3 regions of the Pseudoalteromonas sp. P1-8 genome follow, and region 2 is predicted to be linked to each of the others. Evidence: predicted binding sites of a transcription regulator. Region 2 holds the regulator's gene; each other region holds the start of a gene.

Region 1 (10,687 bases), on a different contig from region 2:
CGCGTTAAACTCATTGATTTAATCGACTGTAAGCAAGGCTTATCTGTCAAAGCTAAGCGCGCTGCAATGGCTAAAGCCAAAAACAAACAGTTAGATTACGTGCTTATCGACAAAGACAAACTTACTATTGTTGCCGCCGTTGATTTAGTCAATAACACCAACCGCGACGGCCATAAAGCACAACGTGACTGGTTTGTTAGTGGCGCGTTAGAAGCGGCAGGCATCCCGCATATTCGCATGAAGGTAAAATCAGGTTATCAACCAAGAGAAGTGCGTGATGCAATCATGTTTAAACTTGGTAAACCTGCAGCAGCGCCTGCAAGACCTGCACGCAACCGCGTTACTAAACCTGCGGTATTATCACCATCACAAGCAAAAGCACACTCAACGGCGCTTGCAGAAATATAACCTGTCATAATATTGGCAAAAGCAGACTTTAAGGTCTGCTTTTTTGTTTGTTTCAGGCATTTTTAGGTATAATCATCCTATTCAATCTAAGGAATCAAATATTATGCACGTTGGTATTATTGGCGCGATGGAGCCAGAAGTAAAAATCTTACGCGAAGCAATGGTAAACCCAAGCATCATGACTAAAGCTGGTTTTACCTTTTACACCGGTGAACTAGCGGGTAACACAGTTACTTTAGTTCAATCTGGTATTGGTAAAGTGGCTTCTGCAGTAGCAACAACACTACTGATCGATAACTTCAGTCCAGATTGTGTGATCAACACAGGTTCTGCAGGTGGTTTTGAGCCATCGCTAAATGTAGGCGATGTGGTTATTTCTTCAGAAGTTCGTCACCATGATGTAGACGTAACTGCATTCGGTTACGAAATCGGTCAAGTACCACAAATGCCAGCTGGCTTTGCTGCGCACCCTAAACTGATTGAAGCGGCAGAGCAAAGCGTAAGTCAAATCAGCGATGTTAAAACCATGATTGGCCTAATTTGTACTGGTGATTCATTCATGTGTGACCCGGTACGAATTGAAAAAACACGTGCTGAATTCCCAACTATGCTTGCAGTAGAAATGGAAGGTGCAGCAATTGCACAAGCTTGTCATGTGCTAGAAACACCATTTGTTGTTATTCGTTCAATGTCTGACATTGCTGGCAAAGAGTCGCCGCAATCATTTGAAGAGTATATCGAAACTGCATCTATCAACTCATCTAAAATGGTTGTTGCTCTTTTAGAGAAGCTAACATCGGTGAGTTTATAAAGTGATTGCAAATATTGTTCAAAACCATTTGGACATTATTGTATTTTTTGTCGCGCTCTTAGCTGAGCGCTTCTTTCCTTTGGTTAGTTGGTATCATCCTAATACCTTTTTAACCGTTATTTTCTCTGCGCTTAGCGAGCGTTTATACAACCCAACGAACCCCAAAAGCTATCAATATTTAGCCTCAACCTTAGCTTTTACTCTCACCATTTTAGTGATAGTGACATTGGTTGTGCTGTTTTTAGAGTTTGCTTTTTACCCTGAGCTATTAAATGGCTTAATTTTATATTTGTTACTCAGTAGCCGCGCTCAAGAGAAGAAATCATTACGTATTGCCAGATTACTCAAGCTCAACCAAAAAGCGACTGCAAGAGAGCTACTAGCTAGCCTCGTTGCCCGTGATGTATCACGTTTATCAGCCCCAGGCATTTGCAAAGCAACCATGGAGTCACTGGTGCTACAAAGTGCGCGGCATTATTTTGCCGTTATATTCTTTTATCTACTTGGCGGCGCTATCCTTGCTTTGGTTTATCGTTTACTCACATTAATTCATCAAGCATGGCGAAAAAACCTAAAACCCAACAACCCGTTTTTGGCTCCCATTGCTAAGTTACTGTTTGTATTGGAGTGGTTACCCACTCGATTAGTTGCATTAACGATTGCAGCAACCAATGCCAGTAAACAGTGTATTCATTATATAAAACACTATGGCAGACACTTTTATCAAACCAATACAGGATGGCTGTTAAGTGTTACATCGGCTGCTTTGCAAGTGCAATTAGGCGGCCCTGCCCTTTACCAAGGTGAGCGCTTTAATAAAATGCGTGTTGGGACCGATCGCTTACCAGATGCCGATGATATTCCTGCCTTAGTGAATCGCTTAAATCAAGCGAAAGCATTTTGGTTACTACTGATAGTCGGGATTGAAGTAATTGGCCTATTCACAAACTAATCAAAATATAAGCACAAAAAAACCAGCCGCAGCTGGTTTTTTATACCAATTAGCTTTATTAAGCTAAGGTGATTTTAGCAAACTTACGTTTACCTACTTGGTAAATCTGTGTTGTGCCTTTAGCAACTTCAAGCTTAGTATCCGTTACTTTCTCTTCACCATTAATCTTTACAGCACCTTGTTTAATCATACGCATTGCTTCTGACGTACTAGCTACAAGGTTAGCTTCTTTTAATAGATTAGTAATAAACACAGTATCTTCAGCAATTGTTACTGTCACTTCTGGGATCTCATCTGGTAATGCATTCTTTTGGAAACGCTTGATGAAATCTTGATGAGCACCTTCGGCTGCTTCTTCACTGTGGAAACGTGCAATCATTTCTTTTGCAAGCTCAATCTTGATGTCACGCGGGTTTGCACCATCAGCAACACGCTGTTTAAGCGCAGCAATTTCTTCGATAGATAATGCACTTAATAAGTCATAGTAACGCCACATTAGATCATCGCTGATAGACATTACTTTACCAAACATGTCGTTTGGCTCATCAGTAATACCAATGTAATTACCTAATGACTTAGACATTTTCTGAACGCCGTCAGTACCTTCAAGCAGTGGCATCATAAGTACTGTTTGTGGCTTTTGGCCTTCGTCTTTTTGTAATTCACGACCCATTAATAGGTTAAAACGTTGGTCTGTACCGCCAAGCTCAACATCAGCTTCTAATGCAACTGAGTCCCAACCTTGTACCAGTGGATATAAAAATTCGTGGATAGCAATCGATTGACCGTTGGCATAACGCTTTTTAAAGTCATCACGTTCTAGCATACGTGCTACTGTTTGACGCGCAGCCAGTTTAATCATACCTGCTGCACCTAAGTTCTCCATCCAAGCAGAGTTGAATGCAACCGTTGTTTTTGCAGGATCAAGAATTTTAAATACTTGCTCTTTATAGGTTTCAGCATTAGCTAAAACATCTTCACGAGTTAACGGTTTACGTGTTACGTTTTTACCCGTTGGATCACCAATCATACCGGTGAAGTCACCGATTAAGAAAATCACTTCATGACCTAGGTCTTGGAAGGTTTTCATTTTGTTGATAAGAACTGTATGACCTAAATGCAGATCAGGCGCAGTTGGATCGAAACCCGCTTTGATCTTAAGTTTCTTACCAGACTTTAGCTTTTCGACTAATTCGTCTTCAATTAATATCTCTTCTGCACCGCGTTTTATCTCAGCTAGAGCGGTTTGTAAATCCACTGTGTATTACTCCAAAAATTCAGCTACCGGGGCGTGGTGGCCTATCAGGGTTATAAAATATAGAGCTAAAAACTTTAAAATTTAGCTAGTTAGCACCAAAAAGCGACACTAGAAAAAAGCCTAACTTAAATAGTTTAAGAAACAGCCCTGAAGGCAGCGCGCATGATTGTTCTTTATACCGCGTTATTGCAATTTAATGAAGGTACTTTAGTTAACTAATATAGATTTAGTTTAACCATAGGCATCTGCTGCAATTTTAACCAAAAAAGTTTAACGCGCTGAGCAATTCTAGCGTAAAATAGCGCCAGTTTAAATCTACAAAACACTGGTATTTGCTCTATTTTAGGTATATCCTGCGATATTAGTATTTAAATTTCTTGACAGCAGAAAAGGCACGATATGGTTCACGTAGTGCACAAACTTCCCAAAAAACACAAACTGCTTATTCTCGGTTTGGTTTCTGCTATTGTTGGCTTGGCATTATTGCCTTCTGAAAAAGCCACCGCTTCAAAGGATAACAGTGCAAAAGCACTTGAAATTGGCAAACGCTACGAATTACAAGTTAAAGTTGATGATAACGAAAAACTAACTGAGCTTAATTCACAGCAAGCAGCAGCAAAACTTCCAGAATACGAGCTTATCGACCATGAAGTACGTAATGGCGATAATTTAGCACTTATCTTTAAACGTGCGGGTTTCTCAGCGCAAACATTACACAAACTAGTTAACACCAACGCTGAAACTCGTAAGTTAACAAAAATTCACCCAGGCGAAACCTTAAGCTTTGCAACGGCTGAAGATGGTTCTCTAGCGCAGCTACGTTATGTGATTTCAAAAACAGATACCTTATACGTTACATTAAATGACGAAGGTAACTACGACACTTCTATCGATAGCAAAGAAATCGAAACGCTAAGTAAGTCGGCTGGCGGCGAGATCTCTAATAGTTTTTGGACGTCAGGCATTGCCGCTGGCTTGAGCGAGCGTCAAATTATGAATTTTGCTGACATCTTCGGTTGGGATGTCGACTTTGCTAATGACATTCGTAAAGGTGACCAGTTTGGTCTAATTTATGAAGCTCACTATGTTGATGGTGAGTACATTGGTGATGGTAAAATTATTGCCGCAGAATTTATTAACCAAGGTGAGCGTTATACAGCTATTCGCCATACTGATGGTAACTTCTACACGCCTGAAGGCCGTAGCATGAAAAAAGCCTTCTTACGCGCACCTGTTAACTTTAAGTATATTAGTTCGAGCTTTAACCCGCGTCGTTTACACCCAGTGACCAAAACGGTAAAACCACATAACGGTATCGATTACGCAGCGCGTACCGGTACGCCAGTTGTATCATCGGGTAATGGTAAAGTGATTAAAGCAGGCTACAGTAAATACAATGGTAATTATGTATTTATTAGCCATGGCACACAGTATGTGACTAAGTACTTACACTTAAACAAAAAGATGGTTAGAACTGGTCAGAAAGTGAAACAAGGCCAGAAGATTGGTACTGTTGGTGCGACAGGTCGTGTGACGGGCCCACACTTACACTATGAATTCTTAGTAAACGGTGTTCACCGTAACCCTAAAACGGTCAAACTACCTAAATCAGAGCCTCTACCGCGTGATGAGTTAGCTAAGTTTAAACCGATTGCTGATAACTTCTTAGCGCAATTACAGCGTAACCGTGAGTTACAATTAGCGTTAAATAAGTAGTTAAGTAAACATAAAAAAGCCGCTTCAACTTGAAGCGGCTTTTTTGTGCCAGAATAAATCTGGCTAAAACTATTATAGACTTTACTAAAATCAGTACTGATAGCACTGCGGGTTAATACAATTACTACCTTAAAAGAACATAGATAAGTTGAATAATCAGCGAAATCATCACCAGAGGCCAAATATACTTTGCATACTTTGTCGCGCCATCAAGCCCCATTTTAGACTGATACTTTTCAAGTAGCGGTATTAAAATAACCAAAGCAACAAAAAGGCATAATAAGATAATAAAAATATTCATGGTGGCTTCCTTACACAACTATCATTTAACTACAATTTCTTTAGGGTGACCCTAGTCTATAGGCAAAAAAAAGCGCAGTAAAATTACTGCGCCAGTCGGTTGGAAGTAAATCGACTTAATCGTGTTATTAGCCAACAATCGCTAACAAAATACCTGCTGCAACGGCACTTCCTAATACCCCTGCTACGTTTGGTCCCATGGCATGCATTAACAAGAAGTTATGCGGGTTGCTCTCAAGACCTACCTTATTAACCACACGTGCTGCCATTGGTACCGCTGACACACCGGCTGCGCCTACTAATGGGTTGATTGGCGATTTAGAGATCTTATTAAGACCTTTTGCCATAAACACGCCTGAAGCTGTACCAATTGCAAAGGCTAAAGCACCTAACACCAAAATACCGATTGTTTCTACGGTTAAGAACTTATCGGCTGCAAGCTTTGAGCCTACCGCTAAGCCTAAGAAAATGGTGGTAATGTTGATGATTTCGTTTTGTGCACTATTGCTTAAACGATCAACCACACCTGATTCACGCATCAAGTTACCTAAGCAGAACATACCTACCAGCGGTGTTGCCGCAGGTAAAAACAAGATAGTTAAACTAAGCACCATTAATGGAAAAACAATTTTCTCTTTTTTCGATACTGTACGAAGTTGCGGCATTTGAATTTCGCGCTCTTCTTGCGTTGTTAGTGCGCGCATAATTGGCGGCTGAATAATTGGCACAAGTGCCATGTATGAATAAGCCGCTACTGCGATTGCACCAAGTAAATCAGGTGCCAACTTAGATGCTAAGAAAATAGCTGTTGGACCATCTGCCCCACCAATAATGGCGATGGCCGATGCATCCTGTAGCGAAAATTCAAAGCCAGGAATAAAGTTAAGTAGAATTGCACCAAATAAAGTAGCAAAAATACCAAACTGCGCAGCCGCGCCCAACAGCAACATACGCGGATTTGCTATCAGGGCACTAAAGTCTGTGAGTGCACCCACGCCCATAAAGATCAAAAGTGGGAATACCCCAGAGTCAATCCCGATATGGTACACGTAATATAAAAGACCACCCGGCTCAGATAACCCAGCAACTGGGATATTAGTTAAAATAGCCCCAAAGCCGATAGGTAATAACAACAGTGGCTCAAAGTTACGGGCGATTGCTAAATAGAGTAACAAGCAACCAACCGCAATCATGATCAATGCTGGAAAGGTAAAGTTAGCAATACCCGTGGCATGCCAGAGGTTTAAAACACCATCCATCCTCTGTCTCCTATGCCAGTGCGATTAGCGCATCGCCAGTGGCAACAGAGTCGCCTTCTGCTACTAATACTTCAGCTATTGTGCCTGAGTGTGCAGCGCGAACTTCTGTTTCCATTTTCATCGCTTCCATAATGATAACCACATCACCTTCATTTACTGTTTGGCCAGCTTTTACCTTCACTTTGAAAATATTGCCTGCTAACGGCGCGTTTAAGGTTTCGCTAACAGACGCTGAAGCTGACTGAGGAATTAACTCACTGTCTTTTAGGGTTACTTCTTTGAGCTCACCACCTTGCGCTACAACGACATCGTAAACTTTGCCATCCACTTTAACGCTGTATTGCTCTGCTTTTGCAGGGCTTGTAGAGGCTGGCTTAGTTTCTGACTTAGCGACTTCACCCGTTGGAATTGCTTCAAACGCATCAGGGTTGTTACGGTTTTTAATAAACTTAAGGCCGATTTGAGGGAATAATGCGTAAGTAAGCACATCATCAATCACGTCATCAGCAAGCTCTAAACCTTGCTCTTTAGCTTCACTTAATAACTCTGCTTCAAGCTTCTCAAGTTCAGGTTCAAGCTTATCAGCAGGACGGCACGTAATTGCTTCAGCCCCCTCTAGTACACGCTCTTGTAGCTCTTTATTCATTGGCGCCGGTGTTGCACCATACTCGCCTTTGAGTACACCCGCAGTTTCTTTAGTGATGGTTTTATAACGCTCGCCAGTCAACACATTAAGTACCGCTTGAGTACCTACAATTTGCGACGTTGGTGTAACTAGAGGAATGTAACCTAAGTCTTCACGTACACGCGGGATCTCAAGTAATACTTGATCAAGCTTATCAGCAGCACCTTGTTCTTTAAGCTGATTCTCCATGTTAGTTAACATACCGCCAGGTACTTGGGCTAATAAGATACGACCATCAACACCTTTAAGGCTGCCTTCAAATGCAGCGTATTTCTTACGTACATCACGGAAATAAGCGGCAATTTCTTCTAACTCATTTAAATTAAGGCCGGTGTCACGCTCTGTGCCTTCAACAATTGAAACAATGGTTTCTGTTGCGCTATGACCATAGGTCATACTCATTGACGAAATAGCCGTATCAAGCATATCGATACCCGCATCGATTGCTTTTTGGTAAGTTGCAGTACTTAAACCTGTCGTCGCGTGACATTGCATTGCGATAGGAATAGATACAGTTTCTTTTAAGCCTTTGATCAACTGTTCGCAATCATATGGCTTTAATAAACCCGCCATATCTTTGATACAAATTGAATGACAACCAAGATCTTCTAGTTGTTTTGCAAGCTCAAGCCACATATCAAGCGTATGGACTGGGCTTACTGTGTACGAAATAGTACCTTGGGCATGAGCACCTACTTTAACTGCAGCTTTAATGGCAGTTTCAAGGTTACGTACATCGTTCATCGCATCGAAAATACGGAAAACATCAACACCGTTTTTGTGGGCACGCTCAACAAACTTTTCGACTACATCATCAGCATAATGACGGTAACCTAGAAGATTCTGTCCGCGTAGTAGCATTTGTTGCTTAGTGTTTGGCATTGCCGCTTTTAGCTCGCGAATACGTTGCCAAGGATCTTCACCTAAATAACGGATACACGAGTCAAACGTCGCACCACCCCATGATTCAATTGACCAGTAACCCGCATTATCGAGTTTTTCTGCCATGGGTAGCATATCGTCTAAGCGCATACGCGTTGCCAAAAGAGACTGGTGTGCGTCACGCAATACTAATTCGGTTAATTTTAATTTAGCCATGTTTAAGCTGCCCCGTTATTTTTGTTTATTTCGAAATTGAGCAATTGCAGCGCTGATTGCTGCAATATGTGCCTGTGGCACACCCTGTTGAGGTTGAATTTTTGCTGTACGCGTAGGTTCTGCAGTTGCAGGATCATCAAATCGACCCACTACCTTTGACATTAAAGTGACTGCTGAAATCAAAATAGTCAGAAAAACAAACACGCCTACCATGCCTGTCACCATCAAACTGGCCGCAGTGGTGAGTAATCCACCTATATCCATACGACTCCCCTCGCTTACTTAAAATAAAAAGTTATTTTTGTTAAATAATTATGCACCAATAATAACAAACAAAATTCATTTGTATAGCACCATTGTAAATTGGTAAAACCAATTAAATTTAAAATAACATGACGCACATATAATTAACACCCTACTATTAGCGCATTTAAAGCCCCGTTATAGATGATATAAATAGTCAATATAGCCAAATGTTATATGTTCAGCTATTAACCAATCATAGTAAAAAGCCTAAAAACCACGCACAACAAGGTGTTAGAGCTATTACCTTACAATAAAGTTAAATTGGTCTTACCAATAATCACAGAAATACTCTTTTTCTTCATTCAGCTCAATATGAAAAAATATCACTATGAATAAGTTACATGCTTACTCGTAAAAGTTACCAAATGATGAACCCTCTCAAGAACAACAAAAACACTCAACCCTTTGAAATATATAAAATAAAACTTATGGCACAGAACTCGCTTTAGTTGCATCGAACTTAAGAAAATTTAAATAGCCAAGGAGACCACTATGTTACGCTGGACAATTACTTTTTTAGTTATCGCGTTAATCGCAGCAGTGTTAGGTTTTGGCGGTATCGCAGGAGCCGCTGCAGGCATCGCTAAGATTATCTTTTTTATATTTTTAGTATTACTAGTTATTTCGCTGGTATCAGGAGCACTTAGAGGCAGTGTCCCTAAGTAGTTAAAAGCAGATAACCACTTACTTTATTTTAAATTTACAAGGAATTTCATTATGAAAAATTCAACTTTAAAAGCCGCTACTATCGCCCTATTTTCAGGTTTATTCATCATGGGTTGTGAAGACAACTCTGCTGAAGACGCAGGTGAGCGTATTGATGAAGCAATTACTGATACACAAAATGCAGTTGAAGATGCATGTGAAGAAGTAAAAGAAGGTGTTAACGCAGAAGAAACTAACTGCTAACAACACACCTTACTTAAGAAAAGCGGCCAAGTGCCGCTTTTTTGTGTATGCAAGTTAGCAAGTTAGCAAGTTAGCAAGTTAGCAAGTTAGCACAAGTTAGCAAGTTAGCAACTCTAGTCTGCCTGCTGCTTGTGTCAAGGAGCTTGCTAACTTTACTCTTTCCCCTAGAAACCCGTTAACTTGTTGGGTTTCGCTCCGCTCTACCCTACGTCACGTAGGTCGTCATTTATGGCGACACATGTTTTATCACTCATACTTGACGGGCTAAAGCCCGACCTACGACTTACACGTAGATTTAAGAAACATCGCGCGAAATAAATTTCACGCCTACGTGAGCCTCAAACTCGCTAACTTGTTGGGTTTTAATCTGATAGCTGACGGCTGAAAGCTGATGGCTCCTTTCTCTAGAAACTCGAAACTTTACTCTTTCCCCTAGAAACTCATTAATTTGTTGGGTTTCGCTCCGCTCTAACCAACCTACGATATTACTTACAACCCATTGTAAGAGGCTTGTTTGTCGTTACACTCGCTATATGCCACTGGCCGTCGATAAAACTCACCTTTGCGACATCACTTACAGCAAAGTCGCCAGGTACATTTAAACGCGTTAAGTTACTCGCTAGCTGCTGCTGACAATATGGGCCGGTATCGCCATGCATTACAAGTACAGGCTTATTGGTGTGCTTTGCGAAATCGCTGATGGCATCTCGGTATATTTTAAATGCATCACAATTAGAGCGTTGTGATTCACTGCAAGCAGGTTTACTGGTCGGGTGGTAAATATCAGCCTGAAAACCAAATACATAGGCCTTAGCGTCTTGCTGAACAAGCGCTTGTTTTAACCAAGTTAAGTTGTACTTATCACGCTTGTCGGCGGCATCTAGTGCAGCGTTTTTATCACTTTTTAAAATTTGTGAGCGACCATTAAAAGTGCCCGGTATATGTAAGGTACGAAACTCAATACCATCAAACTGCCAGCGAGCAT
Region 2 (10,687 bases):
TTGTTGCCGTTACATTTTACAGCATCAAAGATGTTACGAATTTTCACACGTGAGCTTTTAAGCTTACTACGTAAACGGTTTTTATCATCAGCTGCGATGTACTCACAGATAGAAACCGCTAATTGATCATCAGCTTTTGCTGGTGCTGTATACGCAACTGACGCTGAAACAACAGCCGCTGCAAGTAACATATTTGGTAACTTCATCATATTTTGCCCTTATGTAATACTTTCTTCTTACCAAGATTGTGTAATATTGTACCAACTAATTAATTTTACCGCAATAATGTTACGAGTTTTTATACAGGGTTACAAAAGTATACGAGTAAGGGTTTTTGTTATCAGGCTGATGCTTTTCTTGCTCGGCAACTGTCCAATTAGCAACACTTTCGTAATCTGGAAACTGCGTATCACCGGCCACTTCAAGGTCGATGAATGTTAAGTATAGACGATCTGCTTGAGATAGAAATTGTTCGTATATATTTCCGCCACCTATAATCATTACTTCTTCAACATCAGCAACCAATTCCAGCGCAGCCTCTGGTGAAGTAACCACCTCAATACCTTCAGCTGTGTAATCAGCATTACGCGTGATAATAATATTTTGACGACCTGGTAAAGGCCGACCTATTGATTCAAATGTTTTACGGCCCATGATCACAGGCTTTGCCATGGTTACTTTTTTAAAGTGTTGCAGATCGGCGGGTAAATGCCATGGCATTTGGTTGTCTTGGCCAATTACTCGGTTATTTGCCATAGCAGCAATCATTGAAATTTTCACACTAAACCTTAATACTTTTTTCTTATTAATAAAAAAGGAGCGCATGGCTCCTTTTCAGTTTTAAAATTTTATCGTTGGTAGATAACTTCTACATCGTAGTCATCATCATCCCAGTCGTCATCCCAATCATCATCGTCTTGAGATGTTGCTTTCTGATGATAAGTATCCCACTTAAATTCAACTTCTTCTTTCTCTTCTTCAGCGAATTTCTCTTTCGGCATACTATCAAGTAGCGCCATAATGTCATGACATAGTGCTTGAGTATTTTGCTTATTTGCTGCAGAGATACGGTAAACATTAACCTCTTCACCTAGCTCTTCGGCAATTTCATTACACAGCGCTTCAGCTTCATCTTCTGGTAATAGGTCAATTTTGTTAAATACTAACCAGCGCGGCTTTTCAGCAAGCTTAGGGCTATATTGGTGTAGCTCATTAATAATCGCAAAGGCATTATCAACCGGATTTGTGCCATCAACAGGCATAACATCAATGATATGCAGTAATACACGACAACGCTCTAAGTGCTTTAAGAAGCGAATACCAAGGCCTGCACCATCTGAAGCCCCTTCGATTAGACCTGGAATATCAGCAATTACAAATGACTTATTCGCATCTGGGCGTACTACACCAAGATTAGGAATAAGCGTCGTAAACGGGTAATCTGCCACTTTTGGTTTAGCTGCAGAAACACTGCGGATAAACGTTGATTTACCAGCATTTGGTAAACCAAGTAAGCCAACATCAGCAAGTAGCATTAGCTCTAAGCGTAAGCTGCGAACTTCACCAGGTGTACCTAGTGTTTTTTGACGTGGCGCACGGTTTGTACTTGATTTAAAACGTGCGTTCCCCAAGCCATGGAAACCACCTTTTGCAACAACAACCTTTTGACCATGCTGGGTTAAATCACCTAATGACTCTTCAGTATCAACATCAATGATACGTGTACCAACAGGCACCTTAAGCGTTAAATCAGCGCCTTTTTTACCAGTCATGTTACGGCTTTGGCCATTTGTGCCGCGCTCTGCTTTATGAAAACGCTCAAATTGGTAATCAATTAACGTATTTAAGTTTTCATCGGCTTGTAGATAAACGCTGCCGCCATCGCCGCCGTCGCCGCCATCAGGACCGCCATCTGGTACATATTTTTCACGTCGGAAAGATACGACACCGCTGCCGCCATCACCCGCGTCACAACGAATTTCTACTTCATCTACAAACTTCATGATTACTCACTTTAAGATTGGCTTGTTAATAACTCTATTATATACCTAAGTGCCTTATTCAGCACCCAATGCCAAGGCGCTTAGGTATATATTTATGAGCCTTAAAACAAAAAACCCCGCAAAGGCGGGGTTTTTCAAATATCGAGATGATTACTCAGCTACGATATTTACGTATTTACGGTTTAAAGGACCTTTCTGTTCGAATTGAACTTTACCATCTGCTTTTGCGAAGATAGTGTGGTCTTTACCGATACCTACGTTTGCGCCAGCGTGGAAACGAGTACCACGTTGACGAACAATGATGCTACCCGCTAGAACTGATTCGCCACCAAAACGCTTAACACCTAGGCGTTTGCTTTCTGAATCGCGACCGTTACGAGTACTACCAGCTGCTTTTTTATGTGCCATTTCTCAGTACCTCTAATTAAGCGCTAATGCCAGTGATTTTAACTTCAGTGAACCATTGACGATGGCCCATTTGCTTACGAGAATGCTTACGACGTCTAAATTTAACAATCTTAACTTTCTCACCGCGACCGTGTGAAACAACCTCAGCTGTTACTTTACCACCGTTTACGAACGGTACACCGATCTCGATTTTCTCACCATCAGCAACTAAAAGTACTGAATCAAATTCAACTGCTGCACCAGTTTCAACGTCTAATTTCTCAAGACGAATTGTTTGACCTTCAGTCACACGGTGCTGTTTACCACCACTTTGGAAAACCGCGTACATAATTAACTCCGTCTGTGCGCCCTCAAATCGACGCAACTAAAATATTCTTCAATAGGGCGCGAAGTTTACGCTAATGTGCAAAAACTAGCAAGCCTCTTTTTCGATAAAATGAATAAAAAATAGCTGCATTGAGAGCAATTCAATATTTTCCCCTATTCTATCCTAAAAACACCACATGCCAAGCGGTTTTTACGATCTCATGACAATTAAATTACGCTAATAATACGCACCTTGAAAATTCAAAAAAGCTGATCACTTATTAATCAAGACTATAAATTTATCTTGGCTAAATTGATCTCAAATAAAAAACTTTACAGTGTTTTTTTACTGAATCATCACAAAATATCGAGCAAGCGCTTTTTTTGTTGTACAATCAGCCCCGTATACCCATAAATATTGGCTCGGAGATCAATGGATATAAAAGCTATCCAGACGTTAATCGAAAATGAAATGGATGACGTCAATCAACTTATACATGCCCAAATGCGCTCAGATGTCGCATTGGTTAACCAACTCGGTTTATACATAGTAAACAGTGGCGGTAAACGCGTTCGTCCTATGTTGGCCATTTTAGCGGCAAAAGCACTTGGTTATGAGGGCAAAGACCATATTACGCTTGCCACTATCATCGAATTTATTCATACCGCAACTTTATTGCATGACGACGTTGTCGACGAGTCACATTTGCGCCGTGGTACGCCTACAGCCAACGCAGAGTTTGGTAATGCAGCGAGCGTTTTGGTGGGTGACTTTATCTATACACGTTCATTTCAGCTTATGGTTGGCCTAGGTAAAATGCCAATCATGCAAATTTTAGCTGATGCAACCAATGTCATCGCTGAAGGCGAAGTATTACAGCTAATGAATTGTAATGACCCTGACACGACAGAACAAAGCTATATGCAGGTTATTTACAGCAAAACGGCAAAATTGTTCGAAGCTGCAACCGGCCTTGCTGCAATTATTACCGAGCAAGACGAACAAACCCTTGAAGCATTAAACTTATACGGAATGCATCTTGGCACTGCATTCCAATTAGTGGATGATGTTCTAGATTACAATGCTGATGCCGAGCAACTTGGTAAAAACATTGGCGATGATTTAGCTGAAGGTAAACCTACCCTACCGCTTATCTACGCAATGCAAAAAGGCACACCAGAGCAAGTTAAGCTAGTACGCGAAGCAATTGAGCTTGGTAATGGTATGGACCACTTAGAGAGCATTCTAGCGGCATTAGCTGACACTAAGGCCCTTGAGTTTGCAATGCAAAAAGCTGAGCAAGAAGCTGACAAAGCAATTGCTTGTATTGCGTTCTTACCAGACACACCGTACAAACAAGCCTTAGAGAGTTTGGCCCGTATCGCCGTTGCCCGCGATCACTAAACGCTATTTATTCGAGCCATTAAAAAAGCCTGCATTTGCAGGCTTTTTTGTTTTCGGCGATTTAAAAAATCGCCTATCATCTGTCGGAATTAACCGTTGATGAAATCAACACCTTCCTGGATGTCTTTGTTAAGTGTAGCTAGCATGTCGTTTTTAGCTTGCTCTTCGAATGCACTTAACTCACCGTAAGAAAGGATTTCTTCAACGCCGTTCTTACCTAGACGAACTGGGTGTGCGAAGTATGCTGCGTCACCGTTTTCAACTGCAACGTATGCGTAATCAACTACTTCTTCACCTTGTAAGCCTTTAACTAAAGACATACAGAAGCGTGCTGCTGCAGCACCCATAGAAAGAGTTGCTGAGCCGCCACCCGCTTTAGCGTTAACAACTTCAGTACCTGCGTTTTGGATACGTGGAGTTAATGCTGCAACTTCTTCGTCAGTGAAAGTAACACCTTCAACTTGAGAAAGAAGAGGAAGGATTGTAGTACCTGAGTGACCGCCGATCACTGGAACTTTAACGTCAGTTGCGCTTAAACCTTTAAGTTCAGCAACAAATGCTTCTGAACGGATCACGTCAAGCGTTGTGATACCGAATACACGGTTAGCATCGTAAGTACCCGCTTTTTTGAATACTTCAGCAACGATTGGCACTGTGCCGTTTACTGGGTTAGTGATAATACCTACTAACGCTTTAGGGCAGTTTTTAACGATGCCTTCAGCTAATGTTTTGATGATACCTGCGTTTACGTTGAAAAGGTCCGCACGGTCCATGCCTGGCTTACGTGGCATACCCGCTGGGATAAGAACGATATCACAACCAGCTAATGCTGCGTCTAGGCTGTCAGCACCAAAGCCTTCAACTTTAACGTCTGTTGGGATGTGAGAAAGATCAACCGCTACACCAGGAACAACAGGGGCAACATCGTATAACGATAATTCAGAACCTGCAGGTAAACTTGTTTTTAATAATAAAGACAATGCTTGGCCGATACCGCCAGCTGCGCCTAAAACAGCAACTTTCATTGGAATTCTCCGTAATTTGAGGTAGGAAATATTTGTGGCCCTAAAGATAATGAAATTAGCGACTAAAAACAAATTTATCCTGCTTATTTCGCGTATAATTTCGACCATAGTTGTAAACTTGGCTGTAAAGACACAGCATTTTGGACGACTTTGTAAACTAATACTGCATAAATATGCAGAGTTGTGTAGAATTACCCTACATTTTATGAATAAAGAAACGGCAACATGCAACCACAAGACAAACAAGAAGCACTGATCAAAGCGTTTAAGGCGCTATTAAAAGAAGAAAACTTCGGCTCACAAGGTGAGATTGTCGAAGCATTAAAAGAGCAAGGCTTTGATAATATTAGTCAAAGTAAAGTCTCTCGCATGTTAAGCAAGTTCGGTGCAGTACGTACTCGTAATGCAAAACAAGAAATGGTCTATTGCTTACCGGCTGAAATGGGTGTGCCAACAGCGAAAAGCCCACTGCGTCAGCTTGTTATTGATATTATGCATAACGAAATGATGATTATTATTCGCACCAGTCCAGGCGCAGCACAATTAATTGCTCGTTTACTTGATTCACTCGGTAAGGCGGATGGTGTACTCGGTACCATTGCAGGCGACGACACTATTTTTATCGCCCCTGCGAAGATTTCTGAAATCGATGTAACGCTTGATCGCGTACGCACTTTATTCGATACCGTTTAAAGTTGCTTTAAGAAGTTTACTGACGGGGCGAAAAACGCAGATCCCATATCGGCTTGAGTAAAATCGAGCCAATGATCATAGCAATCGCCCTGCCCCAAGCGACTCTTTAATACCTGCTCAAACGCATCCCCTTGCGCAGCACACGAAACCATTAAAATTCCCTGCTTATGCACATCACCAAATGGCATGCTTTGGTTTAGCAAAAGTGGCTGGCCATGCTCATCTTTTAATTCACTACGAACCGCATGACTGGTTTCTACAGCAGGCACAATCAAGGTATTATCTAGACGCGTGCGCCCCATGATTTGCTCTTGCTCAGACAACGATAAATGCTGCCAGACACTCAAATCATGCACAAAACGCTGAACATGAATATAACTGCCTTGGTCTTCAAAGTGACCCGGTTTATCGATAAGTGCTGTACTACGTTTTTGACGGCCATGGGGTGTATCGCCTGCATAAATAAAGCCGTTAAAATCACGTCCATCTAAAAACCGAAAATTACGGACCTGCTCCACAAGCTCAACATCCGGTGTTAATAATTTTAGAATTTGCAGAGCAAATAGATGGTTTACATCTTCACGGTCTGAACGAATTTGCACAAACAAGTCAAATGGCTGCGCACTAATCACATGCTCACTATGAGTCACATTCGGAAAGCTTTGCAATTGGCTAGGGATAAACTCGGGCAGAATATGCGGCCAATACTGAGCGCCAAGGGCAACCACACACGATAGCATGGCTTCTGAGAACTGATCAGCAAACTCATCTTGAATGACGCTAACGCGTTTTAGTTTTTTACGTAATGACTCATCATGGCCATCGTAAACATTAAAAAACAGGTGCAAACCATGTAAGTTTGCTTCAGCACAAATCCCAGATTGCGCTTGCGCCATAGTGAATCCTTAGCTTCTCGTTATTTGCACAAAGCCAAGGATTCAAGATTGTTATTTATTACTAATCATGAAAAAAATTGACTGTGTGCGGCATTATTTTTATTTTTACAGGCTGCTCAACAGCTAACACGCGGTCTTGCTCTGCAGCAACTTCACACTCTTGCCCTGCAATATTGATACGATAAACATAACGCGTACCGATAAAGCGCCTGTGCAAGATAGTTAAACTGTTTGCGTCACTGTGCGCAGCTTCACACAACTGAATATGATGCGGCCTTATATACACTTGGCCTTGCTGACAATCTGCATTGTTCGCCGTCAAAGAGTGAACCACACCAAACGCCGTCTCATATTCAGTTGGCGTTAATACTTTTGCCGTTAAGTATATGCCCGTACCAAGAAACTCTGCAACCACCTTTGAGTTAGGTTGGCTAAATAACTGCTCAGGAGAGCCTTGTTGGGCGATTTTTCCACCATGCATAACCGCAAGCGTGTCGGCAAACGCGAAAGCTTCTTCCTTCGAGTGGGTAACAAATACCGCAGAAACCTGCTGATCTTTAATAATGCGACGTATATCGGCAATAAGCTCAAAACGCACTTGTGTATCAATATTCGAAAATGGCTCATCAAGTAGTAATAAACTTGGTTTGTAAGCAAGTGCACGGGCTATTGCCACTCGTTGCTGCTGTCCACCAGAAAGCTGATGCGGATATCGCTGTGCACAACCATCGAGTTTAACAAGGCTAAGCATTTCATCTACACGCTCGCGCTTTTGCGCTTTACTCATATTGCTTAGGCCAAACGCAATGTTGTCGCTTACAGTTAAATGAGGAAACAACGCATAGTCTTGGAACATCATGCCAATATTACGTTTTTCCGGTGCAACAAACAGCCCACTATCGTTAACCACTTTTGAATCAATACTCATATAGCCTTGCTCAGGTTGTAAAATCCCGGCAATTGCCTTTAAGGTAGTAGTTTTGCCGCAGCCACTTGCGCCAAGTAAACAGACGATTTCATCTTGTTCAACATTGAGGTTTAGTTCACTCAACACCTGAGTCGCATTGTACTGATAAGCTAAGTCTTTAATTATCAAATGACTCATGAGTGATTTTGCTCCATCGAACGATTAACGAAATACAAAGGGATTAACCCAACTAACACGATAAACAAGGCTGAAATTGACGCAAGCTCCAATTGCTCATCACTAACATATTGAAAAACATGAGTTGCCAGGGTTTCAAAATTAAAAGGTCTGAGTAATAAAGCCGCAGGTAACTCTTTCATGCATTCAATAAACACTAACAAGCCAGCTGTTAGAATGCCGCGTTTTAATAGCGGTAAATGTACTCGCCAAAGGGTTTGTAAGGGCCCTTTGCCCATTGATTGACTGGCCATATCTAGCGATGGGCTAATACGTAAAAAACTGCTTTCAAGCGCGCCATGCGCAATCGCATAAAAACGTACAACATAAGCAAAAATCATCGCAAATAAAGTGCCGCTCAAAAGTAACCCTGGTGATAAACCAAAAGGCTCAAGCCAATTGTTTAACGCATCATCCAGCTGAGTTAATGGTAGTAATACGGCAATAGCTAACACAGTACCAGGTAAGGCGTAGCCAGTACTTGCTAAACGTCCTGGGATCAAAGGGTAAGCTTGTTTCGCAATGCGCTGATAAAACAATACCAATAAGCTCAATAGGATAGTTGCAATGCTCACCACAACAGCCACTTTAAAACTTTGCCAAGCGTAATTAAAAAATGCCCCATTCCATGCTTCATCTGCATAGACAATGGCGTATTTAACTAACACCCCAACCGGTAGGATAAAAGCCAATACCAGCACAACTGTGCAAGCCAAGCTTGCAGCCCATGCGGCACTGCCTTTTAAGCGATACAAGGTTGCACTGTTAACGCTTGACTGACGTTCATACACAGCTTGATTGCGACGACTAAAGCGTTCAACCATAATGGTTAAAAACAAAATCAATAACATGATACCTGAAATTTTCGCCGCTGCCGTTAATGAGTAATAGCCAAGCCACGTATCGTATACAGCGGTAGTGAGCGTACTTACAGCAAAGTAATTGACGGTAGCAAAATCAGCCATGGCCTCCATACTGATTAATGTAACCCCTGCCACAATCGCCCCACGACCAAGAGGCAAACTAACGCGTAAAAAGCTTTGTAATGGTGATAGACCCATCAGCTGACTAGCTTGTACTAGTTTAAAAGACTGCTCTCTGAGTGCCGTTTTAAAAATAAGGAATAAGTAAGGATAGAGTACCAAGGCAATCATAATAATAGCCCCAGATAATGTACGAATATCAAAAAACCAGTAATCGTCTGGTGACTGCCAACCAAACCAGTCTCGAAGGGCGATTTGTACTGGCCCAGCGTAATCAAGCAAGTCGGTATACACATAGGCGATTAGATAAGTTGGCATTGCTAATGGCAGCATTAATGCCCATTCAAATTGCTTACGCCCAGGAAACTCACAATATGCAGTTAACCAAGCTAACGGCAATGCTATTACACAGCTCAGCAGCCCTACCCCTGCAATGAGTATGAGAGTATTACGGGTATAATCCCACAGCACAGTATCGAAAAGGTGCTGAAATACATCTGAATCTCCTTGCAGAGATTCAAATAGTAAAAAGCCTAATGGCGTAACAAGCAACAGGCCAATAAGCCAGGCTATAAGCTGCCAACGCGACAGCGAAAACTTCACATGCATAAGTGGATTAATACCAGATAAAATAAAAGCTGTTAAAAAACAGCTTTTATAAAAATGTGTTACGAGAAATATCCTCGTTATAAATCAAACTTTACTTCGTCAATCAGCTTCAGTGCCACAGGGCGATATTTGCTGATCTCATCAAGAGGAAGGCTATCTTCTTTAAACTCACCCCATGATGCAACCATCTCAGATAATGCAACCCCTTGCTTTACGGGGTATTCCATATTAACTGAAGCATACATATTTTGCGCCTTATTGTCGGTCATATACTCAACCAGTTTCAAGGCATTTTCAGGGTTTTTAGCATAACGGGTCATAACAACGCCCGATACATTGATATGAGAGCCACGGTTTGTTTGGTTAGGGAAGTTAATATAAACCGCTTCAGCCCATGATTTTTGCTGCTCATCTTGCATCATTTTGCCAAAATAATAGCTGTTGCCTAACGCCAGATCGCATAAACCTTCTTTTACGGCTTTGACTTGCGCTCTGTCATTACCTTGCGGCTTACGTGCTAAATTGGCTTTTACGCCCTCAAGCCATTGCTTAGTTTTTGCTTCGCCATGGTGAGCAACCATAGAAGCAACTAAACCTAAATTGTAAGGGTGTTTACCAGATCGAGTGCAGATCTTACCTTTGTATTTTGGATCGGCTAAATCCTCGTAAGTTAATTCAGCAAGTGCACCAACACGCTCTTTTGCAGAGTAAACATTACGTACACGTTTAGTAAGTGCTATCCATTGACCGTCGGCATCACGAAAAGTGCTTGGCACATTCGCATTAACCACATCACTATTAATTGATTGCGTTAAGCCTAAATCTTCTAATTGAATCAGCGCACTAAAATTTGAGGTTAATACTAAATCAGCCTTACTGTGCTTACCTTCACGCTTTACACGCTCAATCAAACCTTTTTTGGCAAAAACCACATTAGTTTTAATACCTGTTTGCTTAGTGAAATCATCCAAAATAGGCTGAATTAAGAATGGTTGACGAAACGAGTAAATATTTACTACATCTGCAGCGAATGTAGGCGCGCTTAATAATGCGCTAAGTAATACTAAGGCTGTTTTCTTCATTTTATAGCACCTAAATAGTAACAATTATCAAAATATTTTACCTAGAGTTAGGGCAAAGTGCACCCGTTTAAACTTATATTTCAATCAACCTAACTGCCATTTAGGAATTTGCATGTAAGACATATCTCACCCA
Region 3 (10,687 bases), on a different contig from region 2:
GTTAAAACAGGTTTCTACAACCGCATCTGATAATCCAACTGCCTCAAATAACATTGAGCAGCGGTACGAAGCGACAGTACTGATACCCATTTTTGACATAATTTTATACAGACCCTTATTAATCGCATTACGATAAGCAAGCGTTACTTCGCAATAGCTCTTGTTCAGGGTCTTTTTGTCGCTCATTGCAACTAATGATTCATAAGCAAGGTACGGATAAATTGCCGTTGCACCAAAACCAAGTAATACCGCAAATTGATGCGCATCACGGACACTGCCCGATTCGATGATGATATTAGATTCACAACGTAAGTTATTATCGACTAAACGCTTTTGAATTGAACCAACCGCCATCGCCGCAGGAATCGGCAAATGAGTTTCGCTAAAGTTACGGTCACTTAAAATAAGCATGACACAGCCTGACGCTGCTTTTTCTTGTGCTTCATCACAAATACGTGTGATTGCGTTTTCTAAGCCTTCTTCCAACGTGTAAGTGATATCAATTTTACAGTAGCTGTAATGCTCATCGTCAGCATTGATCAGCTGTTGCATATCAGCGTACATCAAAATCGGCGTCTCAAACTGTAAACGCTTAGCGTGGCCGGTTGTTTCGTTAAATACGTTTTGCTCACTACCAATACAAGTTGCCAGTGACATAACGTGATTTTCACGAAGTGGGTCAATCGGTGGATTAGTTACTTGCGCAAATTTTTGTCGGAAGTAATCGAACAGTGAACGATGACCTTCTGACAGTACCGCAAATGGTGTGTCATCACCCATTGAACCCGTTGCTTCTTGACCATTTTCACCCATTACACGAATAACGCTATCAAGCTCTTCGTTGGTGTAGCCAAACATTTTTTGATACTTAAGCAGTGTTTCGTCATCAAATGAACGGTTACCCGCATCTTTTTCAGATAACTGTTCAAATGGCGTTAAACGCTTAACGTTAGCTTCAAGCCATGCTTTATATGGATGGCGTGACTTAAGATCTTGGTCAATCTCATCTGAATGCCAAATTTTACCTTGATGAGTATCAATAACTAATAACTCACCAGGGCCAACACGGCCTTTCTCAACCACTTCGTCTGGCGCGTAGTCCCAAATACCTACTTCTGAGGCAAGGGTAATAAAACCATCTTGAGTGATGACATAGCGCGCAGGGCGTAAACCGTTACGGTCAAGGTTACAAGCGGCAAAACGACCGTCAGACATTACAATACCAGCGGGGCCATCCCATGGTTCCATATGCATTGAGTTAAAGTCGTAGAATGCACGTAGGTCATCATCCATAGCACGGTTTTTTTGCCAAGCTGGCGGCACAAGCATACGCATTGCACGGAATAAATCCATGCCACCGGCTAAGAACAACTCAAGCATATTATCTAAGCTAGAAGAGTCTGAGCCGCTTTCGTTAACGAATGGTGCTGCTGATTGCAAATCAGGAATAAGTGGTGAGGCAAACTTATACGCACGGGCACGAGCCCATTGGCGGTTACCTTGAATCGTATTAATTTCACCATTATGCGCTAAATAGCGGAATGGTTGCGCCAGTGGCCAACGAGGTTGTGTATTAGTAGAGAAACGTTGGTGAAATACACAAATCGCACTGGTCATGCGAATGTCAGCTAGGTCTAAATAAAAGTTAGGTAAGTCTACAGGCATCATTAAGCCTTTATAGACAGTAACTAAACCAGATAAGCTGGCAATATAAAAATGTTCATCATTTACGAGGCGCTTTTCAGCACGACGACGCGCTACATATAAACGACGTTCTAAATCTTTTGGACGCCAGCCTTCTGGTGCGCTTACAAAAATTTGTTCAAAGCCGGGTAGTTGTTTTTTTGCAATTGGCCCTAAACATGATGCATCGGTAGGTACTACACGCCAGCCTTGAATGCTCAAGGTTTCTTTTTCGAGTTCTTCACTCAACACATCTTTAGCTGTTTGCGCAAGTACAGGATCAGCATTTAAAAATACCATGCCAACGGCGTAGTTCTTTCCTAGATGCCAATCATGTTCGCTGGCAATAGCACGAAAGAAGCTATCAGGTTTTTGCATTAATAAACCACAGCCATCACCTGTTTTACCATCAGCAGAAATACCACCACGGTGTTCCATGCGATCTAAGCCAGTGATTGCTGTTCGAATCAAGCGGTGACTCGCCTGACCATTGACCTGGGCTATTAAGCCAAAGCCACAATTATCTTTTTCTAATTTTGAGTCGTATAACATAGACCCCTCCCCTTGCTACAACGACTAGCGGTTCAGTCTTTTGTGACAGTGCTAGCAGACGAACAAAACTATCGCCAAATACCTCATGAGTCAATAGAGTTTTGAATACATATTCATATTCATGAATATTTCTCACTTAAAGCACTTTTTAAATTCTATGCTATTTTTTTACATTTAGTCGCATTTTACCCGTTATTTTTTTATGACACTGGTGTCAAATTTAACAACTTGTAAAAAAACAATCTAAAAACCCGCCGCTTTACGTTAACGTAAACTGCGCTTTATTTTGAATAATTATTCACATTATGAATATCAATGCAGTTTTTTACGGGGTGTCGCCTAGCCTAACTGCATCATTATTTACTCTTGGCTTTAGCATAGTTACAAACTATGTATCTGAGCAGACTACCTTAGTCGCAATGACCGAGTTTCTTTACCCTTGCGTCAACAATAAGCAATCTAAAAGTGTCCGCTGCGGACACTTTTTCTGTCCGCGGACAGACATCAATCCATTCTTCAAAAATAAAATCATTAAAAATCAATATATTAAAAATTGGCATGCTACTGGTATAGATAAGACATCAGCGAAATTGAGGATTTCAAAATGTTCACTATCAGTTTGTTTATGGCTTCTCCACTTACCATGCTTGCCGTTGGCTTCATGATTGTGTGTTTTGAGAATCGTAAGGAGTTATGATGATTAAGGATACCAGTGCCCAAGATATTACCGTGGCTAAGAAAAACACCATTAAAAAGCCACTTATAATAGCTGCAGGTGTAATACTTGTTGGTGCGCTCGGCTTTCAAGCATTGTTTGCCAGTAACGATGGCAGCATTTCGGTTGATGCAGCAAGCCTACAAATTAGTGAAGTAAGCCAAAAGACACTTACTAGAGATGTGGCAGCGAGCGGTAAAATCGTTGCAGCTAATGCGCCAAAGGTTTACAGCCCAGAACGCGGCTTTGTCGATTTAAAAGTAAAAGCCGGTGATAGCGTTGAAGTAAATGAAGTGATCGCAACCGTAACCAGCCCTGAGCTGACTAACGAACTAAAACAGCAACAATCAGTATTAGCGCGATTAGAAGGCGAGTTACAACGCAAGCAACTTGAAGCGCGCAGACAAAAGTTGAGCCTGACTAAAGCGCTAGATTTAGCGCAAGTTGAGTTAAATGCCGCAGATAGAGAAAACCGCCGAGCTAAAATCTCAATCGAGAAACATTTAATTAGCCAAATAGATTTAGAAAAAGCCGTTGATGACTTAGCCCGTGCCAAGCTTTCATATAAGCACGCCGAGCAAGAAGTCAGCTTAGCTAAAGATACCCTCGCATTTGAGCTAAAAGCAGCAGAGCGTGATCTGGCACGTCAGCAACTAATTGTTGATGACTTACTCAGACAAGTAAATGAACTCACTATTACCGCGAGTGTAAGCGGCATTGTGGGTAACTTATTAGTGCAACAAAAAGAAGCGGTCACACAAAGCCAACCATTAATGACATTGGTCGATTTAAGTAACTTTGAAGCAGAACTGCAAGTACCAGAAAGCTACGCCAATGAGCTGGGTCTTGGTATGCAAGTTGAGCTTACTTTAGGTGCTCGTCATGTCACAGGCACGCTATCGGCTATATCACCTGAAGTAAATAATCGCGAGGTCACAACCCGCGTACGCTTTGACAATGAGATTTCTGGCATTCGCCAAAACCAACGCTTAACCGCACGTATTTTACTAGAGAATCGCGACGATGTATTGCAAGTGAAACGCGGCGCATTCTTACAACAAGGTGGCACCCATGCTTATAAAATTGATGGTGACATGGCTTATTTAATCGATATAAAAACCGGTGCAAGCAGTATCAATGCTGTCGAGATAATTGAAGGTGTAGAGCCTGGCGATAAGTTAATTATCTCAAACTACGATCGCTTTAAAAAAGCTCCCACACTGGTTTTACGCTAACAAATAAAAGGAATAATCAACATGCTTACAATGAACAACATCAGCAAAGTGTATCAAACAGATATGGTACAAACGCATGCCCTTCGCGACTTTAATCTACAAGTTGAAGAAGGTGAATTTATTGCCGTAACGGGCCCAAGTGGCTCAGGTAAAACCACATTTTTAAACATCGCCGGTATGTTAGAACCATTTAGCGAAGGCCAATACATGTTAGACGGTATTGATGTGGGTAAGCTCAACGACAACCAGCGTGCTGACTTACGTAATCAAAAAATTGGTTTTATTTTCCAAGGCTTCAACCTTATTCCAGATTTGAACCTCTATGAAAATATTGAAGTCCCTCTGCGTTATCGCGGTATCAAAGCCGCCGAGCGTAAGCGCCGAATTGAGCAATGCCTAGAGCAAGTTGGTTTAGCTTCACGCGCTAAACATTTACCGCAACAACTTTCTGGTGGTCAACAACAACGTGTTGCTATTGCCAGAGCCCTTGCTGGTGAACCGCGCTTTTTACTTGCCGATGAGCCAACTGGTAATTTAGATAGTTTAATGGCCCGTCAAGTGATGGAGCTACTTGAACAAATCAACCGGGATGGTGCAACTATCATCATGGTTACCCATGATCCAGAGCTTGCCCGCAGAGCACCACGTAACATCCAAGTTGTTGATGGCCAACTAGCTGACTTCACCTTGTATCAAGGCACTCAAAACCTTAAAGCGGCTGGAGTGTAACCATGTTCCTTCATTATTTAGATTTGAGCTGGCGCAGCTTTAAGCGCACGCCACTTGTGAGCTTTTTAATGGTATTGGCCATTGCTATTGGTATTGGCGTTACCATGACAAGTTTATCTGTGTATCACATGATGTCGGCAGACCCTATTCCTGAAAAAAGTAGCGACCTTTATTCTGTGCAGTTACAATCCATGGATGAAGGCCGTACGTGGTGGACAGTCGATAATATGCCACTGCAATTAACCTATCAAGATGCCGTTAACCTCAACCAGGCCAAAGCAGGTGGTAAACGTGTCACTATGGTTAGAACGGGTTTTTCGGTTTATTTAGACTCAGACAAAGTAAAACCATTTATTGGTCAAGCTCGCCTAACCACCCCTGATTTTTTCGAGATGTTTAACCTATCGTTTATTTACGGTGGGGTCTGGAGTGCGCAACAAGAAGCCGATGCCGCCCCTGTTGTGGTGATCAATAAAGAATTAAACGATAAGCTATTTGCAGGTGAAAACCCAGTAGGCAAAATGGTGTACCTTGATGATGCCAGCTACGAAGTTATTGGCGTGATTGATGATTGGGATATCACCACCAAATATTATGATCTGAACAACGGTGCATTTAATAAGACCGAGCAACTATTTTTACCATTTAGCCTAATGAAAGCCCGAGAGCTTGAAAACTGGGGTAATACTAATGGTTGGAAGCACGAAAAAACCAATACCTTTAACGACAAGCTCAATTCTGAAATGGTGTGGTTACAATTTTGGGTTGAACTAAAAACTCCTGCAGAAAAGCAAGCTTACCAAGACTTTTTAATGGCCTATATGCAAGAGCAACAAAAGCTAGGTCGTTTTAACCGTGAAAAATTAACTGCCACCTTACGCGATGTAAATGAGTGGATGCAGTACAACAATGTCGTTAGCGAAGACAACGAAATTCTGGTTGGCCTTAGCTTTATGTTTTTAGCGGTATGCCTTGCCAACATTTTAGGTTTATTACTAGCGAAATTCTTACGCCGTGCTCCTGAAGTCGGTGTGCGCCGTGCATTAGGTGCCAGTAAACGTCAAATATTCTTTCAACATATTGTTGAGGTAGCGATGTTAGGTTTCTTAGGTGGCATCTTGGGTATTATATTGGCGCAAGTAGGTTTGTTAGGCGTACGTCAAAGCTATAGCTACTACCAAAGCTTAGCCACAATGGACTTAACCATGCTACTTAGCGCACCGGTGATTGCAATTAGCACCTGTGTGATAGCGGGTCTATACCCTGCTTGGCTGGTATGTAAAACCAACCCTGCTATTTATCTTAAGAGCCAATAAGGAAGACACCCATGTTAGAAATTAAACCTATCTTTCACGCCTTATGCCGCTCAAAAGTTGGCGCCATTTTATTACTGATCCAAATTGCCATCACCACTGCCATTGTTAGTAATGCGGCGTTTATTATCCAAGACAGAGTTAGCTATTTAAGCCAAGAAACCGGCTACCCTGAACAAGACATTTTCGTTTTTAATGTCATGATGTTTGGCAAAGATGTGTCACCGTCTCAGCAATATGAGCTTGATGAAGCCATGCTTCGTCAAATACCTGGGGTAGTCGATGCTGCTTATTCGAGTAACACACCGCTTTCGGGCAGTGGTTCTTCGTCAGATTTTAGTTTAAAGCCAGCACCTGAAGAGAGTAAATCAGCCCGTACTTCATACATGTTTATCGATGAGCATGGTATCAATACCTATGGCGTTAAACTCGTTGCTGGGCGTAACTACACCGAAGACGAAGTGATCGTCACCGATAACTATGATGAGCTTTCAAAAGTAACCGTTGTCACTAAAACTCTACTCGATGAGCTGTTCCCTGACGGCAATGGTTTAGGCCAAACAGTCTATTTTGGTGATATTCCAATGAAAATAATTGGTGTAATTGATCTTATGAAGGGCCCATGGCTTAAAGACAGCCGCCCAGATAACGTAGCACTGCTGCCTTTTATTAAACCTGGTACAAATGCACGCTTTGTGGTTAGAACAGAGCCTGGTCAACGTCAATCGGTCATGAACCGTGTTGAAGAAGCCATGCTGAAAAACTACAACAAACGTGTTATTTCTCGCATTCGTGGCTTAGATGACGATAAAGAGTCATACATGGCAGAAGATACATTAATGATGCGCATGCTGATTGTACTTATTACTATTTTAGTGTTGGTGACGGCCCTGGGTATTTTCGGCCTAACGCTGTTCAATATTAGCAAGCGTACTAAACAAATAGGCACTCGCCGCGCTTTAGGCGCCAGAAAATCTGCCATCATTAGCTACTTCTTAGTTGAAAACGCCATGATATGTATAGTTGGTTTAGTGATTGGTGTGATTGCTGCCGTGTATTTAGGGCAATTACTGATGCAGCACTTTTCAATTGCTCAGCTTGATATTAGCTACGTACTTGCTACTGCGCTGGCAGTGTTTGTTATGAGTTTATTAGCGGTACTTGCCCCTGCAAAACGGGCTGCGAATATCTCACCGAGCATTGCAACTCGAACAATTTAGTTCTCCCAACCTATGCTACACTGGATTTACAGTGTAGCATTCATCTTGCACCCTTATTAGGAAAATAACTAAAACAATAATATGGAAAAAATACTGATCGTCGACGATAACCCAGCCATTTTGGATGCATTGTCGTTATTACTCGAAATTCACGGTTTTGATGTTGTTACAGCAAGTAACCCGTTTGAGGCAATTCAGTCCGTACAATACCAACGTATTGCGCTTGTTATTCAAGACATGAATTTCACCGCCGACACCACTTCCGGCGAAGAAGGCAAAAAACTTTTTTATGCCTTACGAGACATTAATCCTCACCTACCGATTATTTTGATCACCGCATGGACAGAGCTTTCTACTGCCGTTGAACTTGTCAAAGCTGGGGCGGCTGATTATTTACCAAAACCATGGGACGATGCCAAGCTACTTACTTGTGTAAATAACCTAATCGAGCTGGGTAAAGCAAAACAACAAAACGAAACCTTTACCCGCCACCAGCAAGAACGTGACGCATCTGTACAACAAGCAAATTTAGTAGGCTTGGTTTATAAAAGTACCGCTATGGAGCACATTGTTAATCTTGCGATTCAAGTTGCTAAATCAGATATTTCAGTGTTGATCACAGGCCCTAACGGCAGTGGTAAAGAGCGCATTGCGCAAATAATACAGGCCAATTCATTATTAGCTGATAAACCCTTTATCACTGTTAATGCCGGTGCTTTACCAAGCGAGCTTATTGAGGCTGAATTATTTGGTGCCGAAGCTGGCGCCTATACAGGTATTACTAAACAGCGCATTGGTCGTTTTGAAGCGGCCGATGGTGGCACCCTATTTTTAGACGAAATTGGTAACTTACCACTTTCTGGGCAAATGAAATTATTACGCATTTTACAAACTGGTGAATTTGAACGTTTAGGTTCAACACAAACACGTAAAGTGAATGTGCGGGTGATTTCAGCAACCAATGAAGATTTAAGCCATGCAATTAAAGCAGGTCAATTTCGTGAAGACCTTTACTACCGCTTAAATGTTATTGAGTTAAATTTACCAAGCCTTGCCCATCGCCCAGATGATATTTTAGCTTTGGTCGCACACTTTTTACCTGAGCGCACACTGTCGCTTAGTACAGAAAAAGCCCTGCTCGCCCATAGCTGGCCGGGTAATGTTCGTGAGCTTGAAAATGCCTGTAAACGTGCTGGCGTTTTAAAACCCACAGGGGTGATTGAGCTTGCTGATTTTGGCTTACAAGTTGAAACAAACAGCCCAACACAAACAAGAGCAGAGCCTAACAAACAAGAGATTGAACTTGCCATGCGCGAGTACAAAGGTGTGATTGCTAAAGTGGCTCGCCATTTTGGCTTAAGCCGCCAAGCGCTTTATCGCAGGCTTGATAAATTTAAGATTGAATACTAATGCGTTTTTCGTTTCGATATAAAATCATAACTTTGTGTATTGCTGCTTCTGCATTGCCGCTTATATTGGTTTGTTATTTTGCGGGCATAAGCTTGCTTTACAGCTTATTAGCCCTGCTCGCTTGCGCCTTGATCAGCGGATTTTTTGCTGCGCAATTATCAGCTCCGCTCATTGATGGCATGAACTCGCTGGAAACCGGGTTGCTTAATTTTAAAGATGGTGAGCTGGCCACATTATTGGCCTATGATGGCAGTGATGAGCTAGGTGATTTATGCCGGCTTTATAACCAAACCGCAAAACAGCTTCGCCAAGAAAAACAATGGATTTATCAGCGTGAGTTGATGCTCGACAAAGTACTGCAAAGCTCCCCACAAGCCGTGATTTTGACTAACGACCAAGGCTTTATTGTTTATAGCAACCACAGTGCCCGCAGCTTACTTGATGCTAAATCAGCCCTTGAAGGCGCCAAGCTAGAGAACTTATTAGATTCAAGCTGCGAGCAATTAACGCGTGCGATTCACAAAGGCGTTGATGGTTTATTTACCCTCGACAAAGCAGATCAAGAATCACAAACTTGGCATATGGCAACAGGCCGATTATTACTTAATAATCAGTTTCATCAACTTTATGTTTTTAAACAACTGACCCGTGAACTAAGCCGCCAAGAAGTAGAGGTATGGAAAAAAGTTATTCGTATTATTAGCCATGAGCTTAACAACTCCCTAGGGCCAATGTCGTCGATGCTTCATAGCGCGCAACTATTAACGAAAGAAGTCGATGAACCACGTTTAAAACGGGTATTTACCACCATTGAAGACCGCATAAAACACCTTAATGAGTTTGTGCAAGGCTATGGTAAATTTGCCAAGTTACCCACCCCTCAACTATCAACGATTAACTGGCCGACGCTGGTTGAGCAATTAAAAAGTCAGTGGCAGGTTGAAGTATCACTTGATGAGCGAGTGACAACTGACGCTGATCACACTCAGCTCGAACAATTACTTATAAACTTATTAAAAAATGCCTATGAATCGGGTTCAAACCCCGAAGATGTCAGCTTAACTGTGCAACAAGAAGCAAGTGGCACACACATCACAGTGAGTGATAAAGGCAAAGGCATGAGTGAAGCTGTAATGGCTAACGCACTTATTCCCTTTTACTCCACTAAAGCAACAGGAAGTGGCCTAGGGTTAGCACTTTGCAGAGAAATAGTTGAAGCGCACCACGGGCAAATTAGCTTGCATAACCGCGAGCAAGGTGGATTAAGCGTGCATGTTTTGCTGCCAGCTTGATAAATTTGATATAAAAAAAGCCGCAATCAGCGGCTTCTTTCTACACTAAATATAATTATTCAGCGTCTTTTTCTTTGTACTTTGCTGCTGTTTCAGTGATTAGTGGGTGTAATTCACCACGTTGAAACATTTCGATGATAATGTCACAACCACCGATAAGCTCGCCTTCTACCCATAGTTGTGGGAATGTTGGCCAGTTTGCGTATGCAGGTAACTCTGCACGGATATCTGGGTTAAGTAGAATGTCAACGTAAGCAAACTGCTCACCACACGCCATAAGTGCTTGTGATGCTTGTGAAGAAAAACCACAGTTAGGTAACTTTGGTGATCCTTTCATGTAAAGAAGGATAGGATTTTCAGAAATTTGCTGTTTAATTTTATCGATGGTTTCCATTTACAACCTCAAAAAAGACATTGGCTTACTACATTGGCCTTGAAAAAGTTTCACTGTGGCCTCAGATATATAACTTAAAATCGGCATTCGTAGCCACAATTTTAAATAGTCTTTAGCAATAGCATTGCTGTTTGCTAAAACTTG

What was found. The regulator ArgR, encoded in region 2, controls arginine synthesis, uptake and breakdown. The targets are predictions, from matches to a motif close to ANTGAATANNTATTCANT.
Region 1: AN213_RS07290 (OadG family protein) is a predicted target of ArgR. The motif match lies at 8,791-8,808, and genes of this name have one in related genera.
Region 3: gltB (glutamate synthase large subunit) is a predicted target of ArgR. The motif match lies at 2,336-2,353, and genes of this name have one in related genera.

Annotation. Positions count from the first base shown of each region.
Region 1 covers NZ_LJSO01000004.1:76,080-86,766, forward strand. Annotated here, with positions in the region: gene AN213_RS07255 (DUF2726 domain-containing protein) at 1-408, shown strand, start outside; gene mtnN (5'-methylthioadenosine/S-adenosylhomocysteine nucleosidase) at 512-1,219, shown strand; gene AN213_RS07265 (cobalamin biosynthesis protein) at 1,221-2,171, shown strand; gene tyrS (tyrosine--tRNA ligase) at 2,230-3,429, opposite strand; gene AN213_RS07275 (peptidoglycan DD-metalloendopeptidase family protein) at 3,829-5,145, shown strand; gene AN213_RS20250 (hypothetical protein) at 5,270-5,446, opposite strand; gene AN213_RS07280 (sodium ion-translocating decarboxylase subunit beta) at 5,574-6,704, opposite strand; gene oadA (sodium-extruding oxaloacetate decarboxylase subunit alpha) at 6,715-8,487, opposite strand; gene AN213_RS07290 (OadG family protein) at 8,503-8,751, opposite strand; gene AN213_RS20045 (DUF1328 domain-containing protein) at 9,286-9,459, shown strand; gene AN213_RS07295 (hypothetical protein) at 9,511-9,702, shown strand; gene AN213_RS07300 (hypothetical protein) at 10,188-10,687, opposite strand, start outside.
Region 2 covers NZ_LJSO01000002.1:226,592-237,278, reverse strand. Annotated here, with positions in the region: gene AN213_RS04625 (DUF3718 domain-containing protein) at 1-209, opposite strand, end outside; gene folA (type 3 dihydrofolate reductase) at 289-768, opposite strand; gene cgtA (Obg family GTPase CgtA) at 849-2,003, opposite strand; gene rpmA (50S ribosomal protein L27) at 2,154-2,411, opposite strand; gene rplU (50S ribosomal protein L21) at 2,428-2,739, opposite strand; gene ispB (octaprenyl diphosphate synthase) at 3,151-4,122, shown strand; gene mdh (malate dehydrogenase) at 4,212-5,147, opposite strand; gene argR (transcriptional regulator ArgR) at 5,373-5,840, shown strand; gene AN213_RS04585 (Dyp-type peroxidase) at 5,837-6,736, opposite strand; gene AN213_RS04580 (ABC transporter ATP-binding protein) at 6,798-7,841, opposite strand; gene AN213_RS04575 (iron ABC transporter permease) at 7,838-9,472, opposite strand; gene AN213_RS04570 (Fe(3+) ABC transporter substrate-binding protein) at 9,550-10,554, opposite strand.
Region 3 covers NZ_LJSO01000001.1:118,797-129,483, forward strand. Annotated here, with positions in the region: gene gltB (glutamate synthase large subunit) at 1-2,235, opposite strand, end outside; gene AN213_RS00475 (efflux RND transporter periplasmic adaptor subunit) at 2,932-4,185, shown strand; gene AN213_RS00480 (ABC transporter ATP-binding protein) at 4,207-4,914, shown strand; gene AN213_RS00485 (ABC transporter permease) at 4,917-6,230, shown strand; gene AN213_RS00490 (ABC transporter permease) at 6,242-7,447, shown strand; gene AN213_RS00495 (sigma-54 dependent transcriptional regulator) at 7,529-8,857, shown strand; gene AN213_RS00500 (PAS domain-containing sensor histidine kinase) at 8,857-10,149, shown strand; gene AN213_RS00505 (Grx4 family monothiol glutaredoxin) at 10,205-10,543, opposite strand.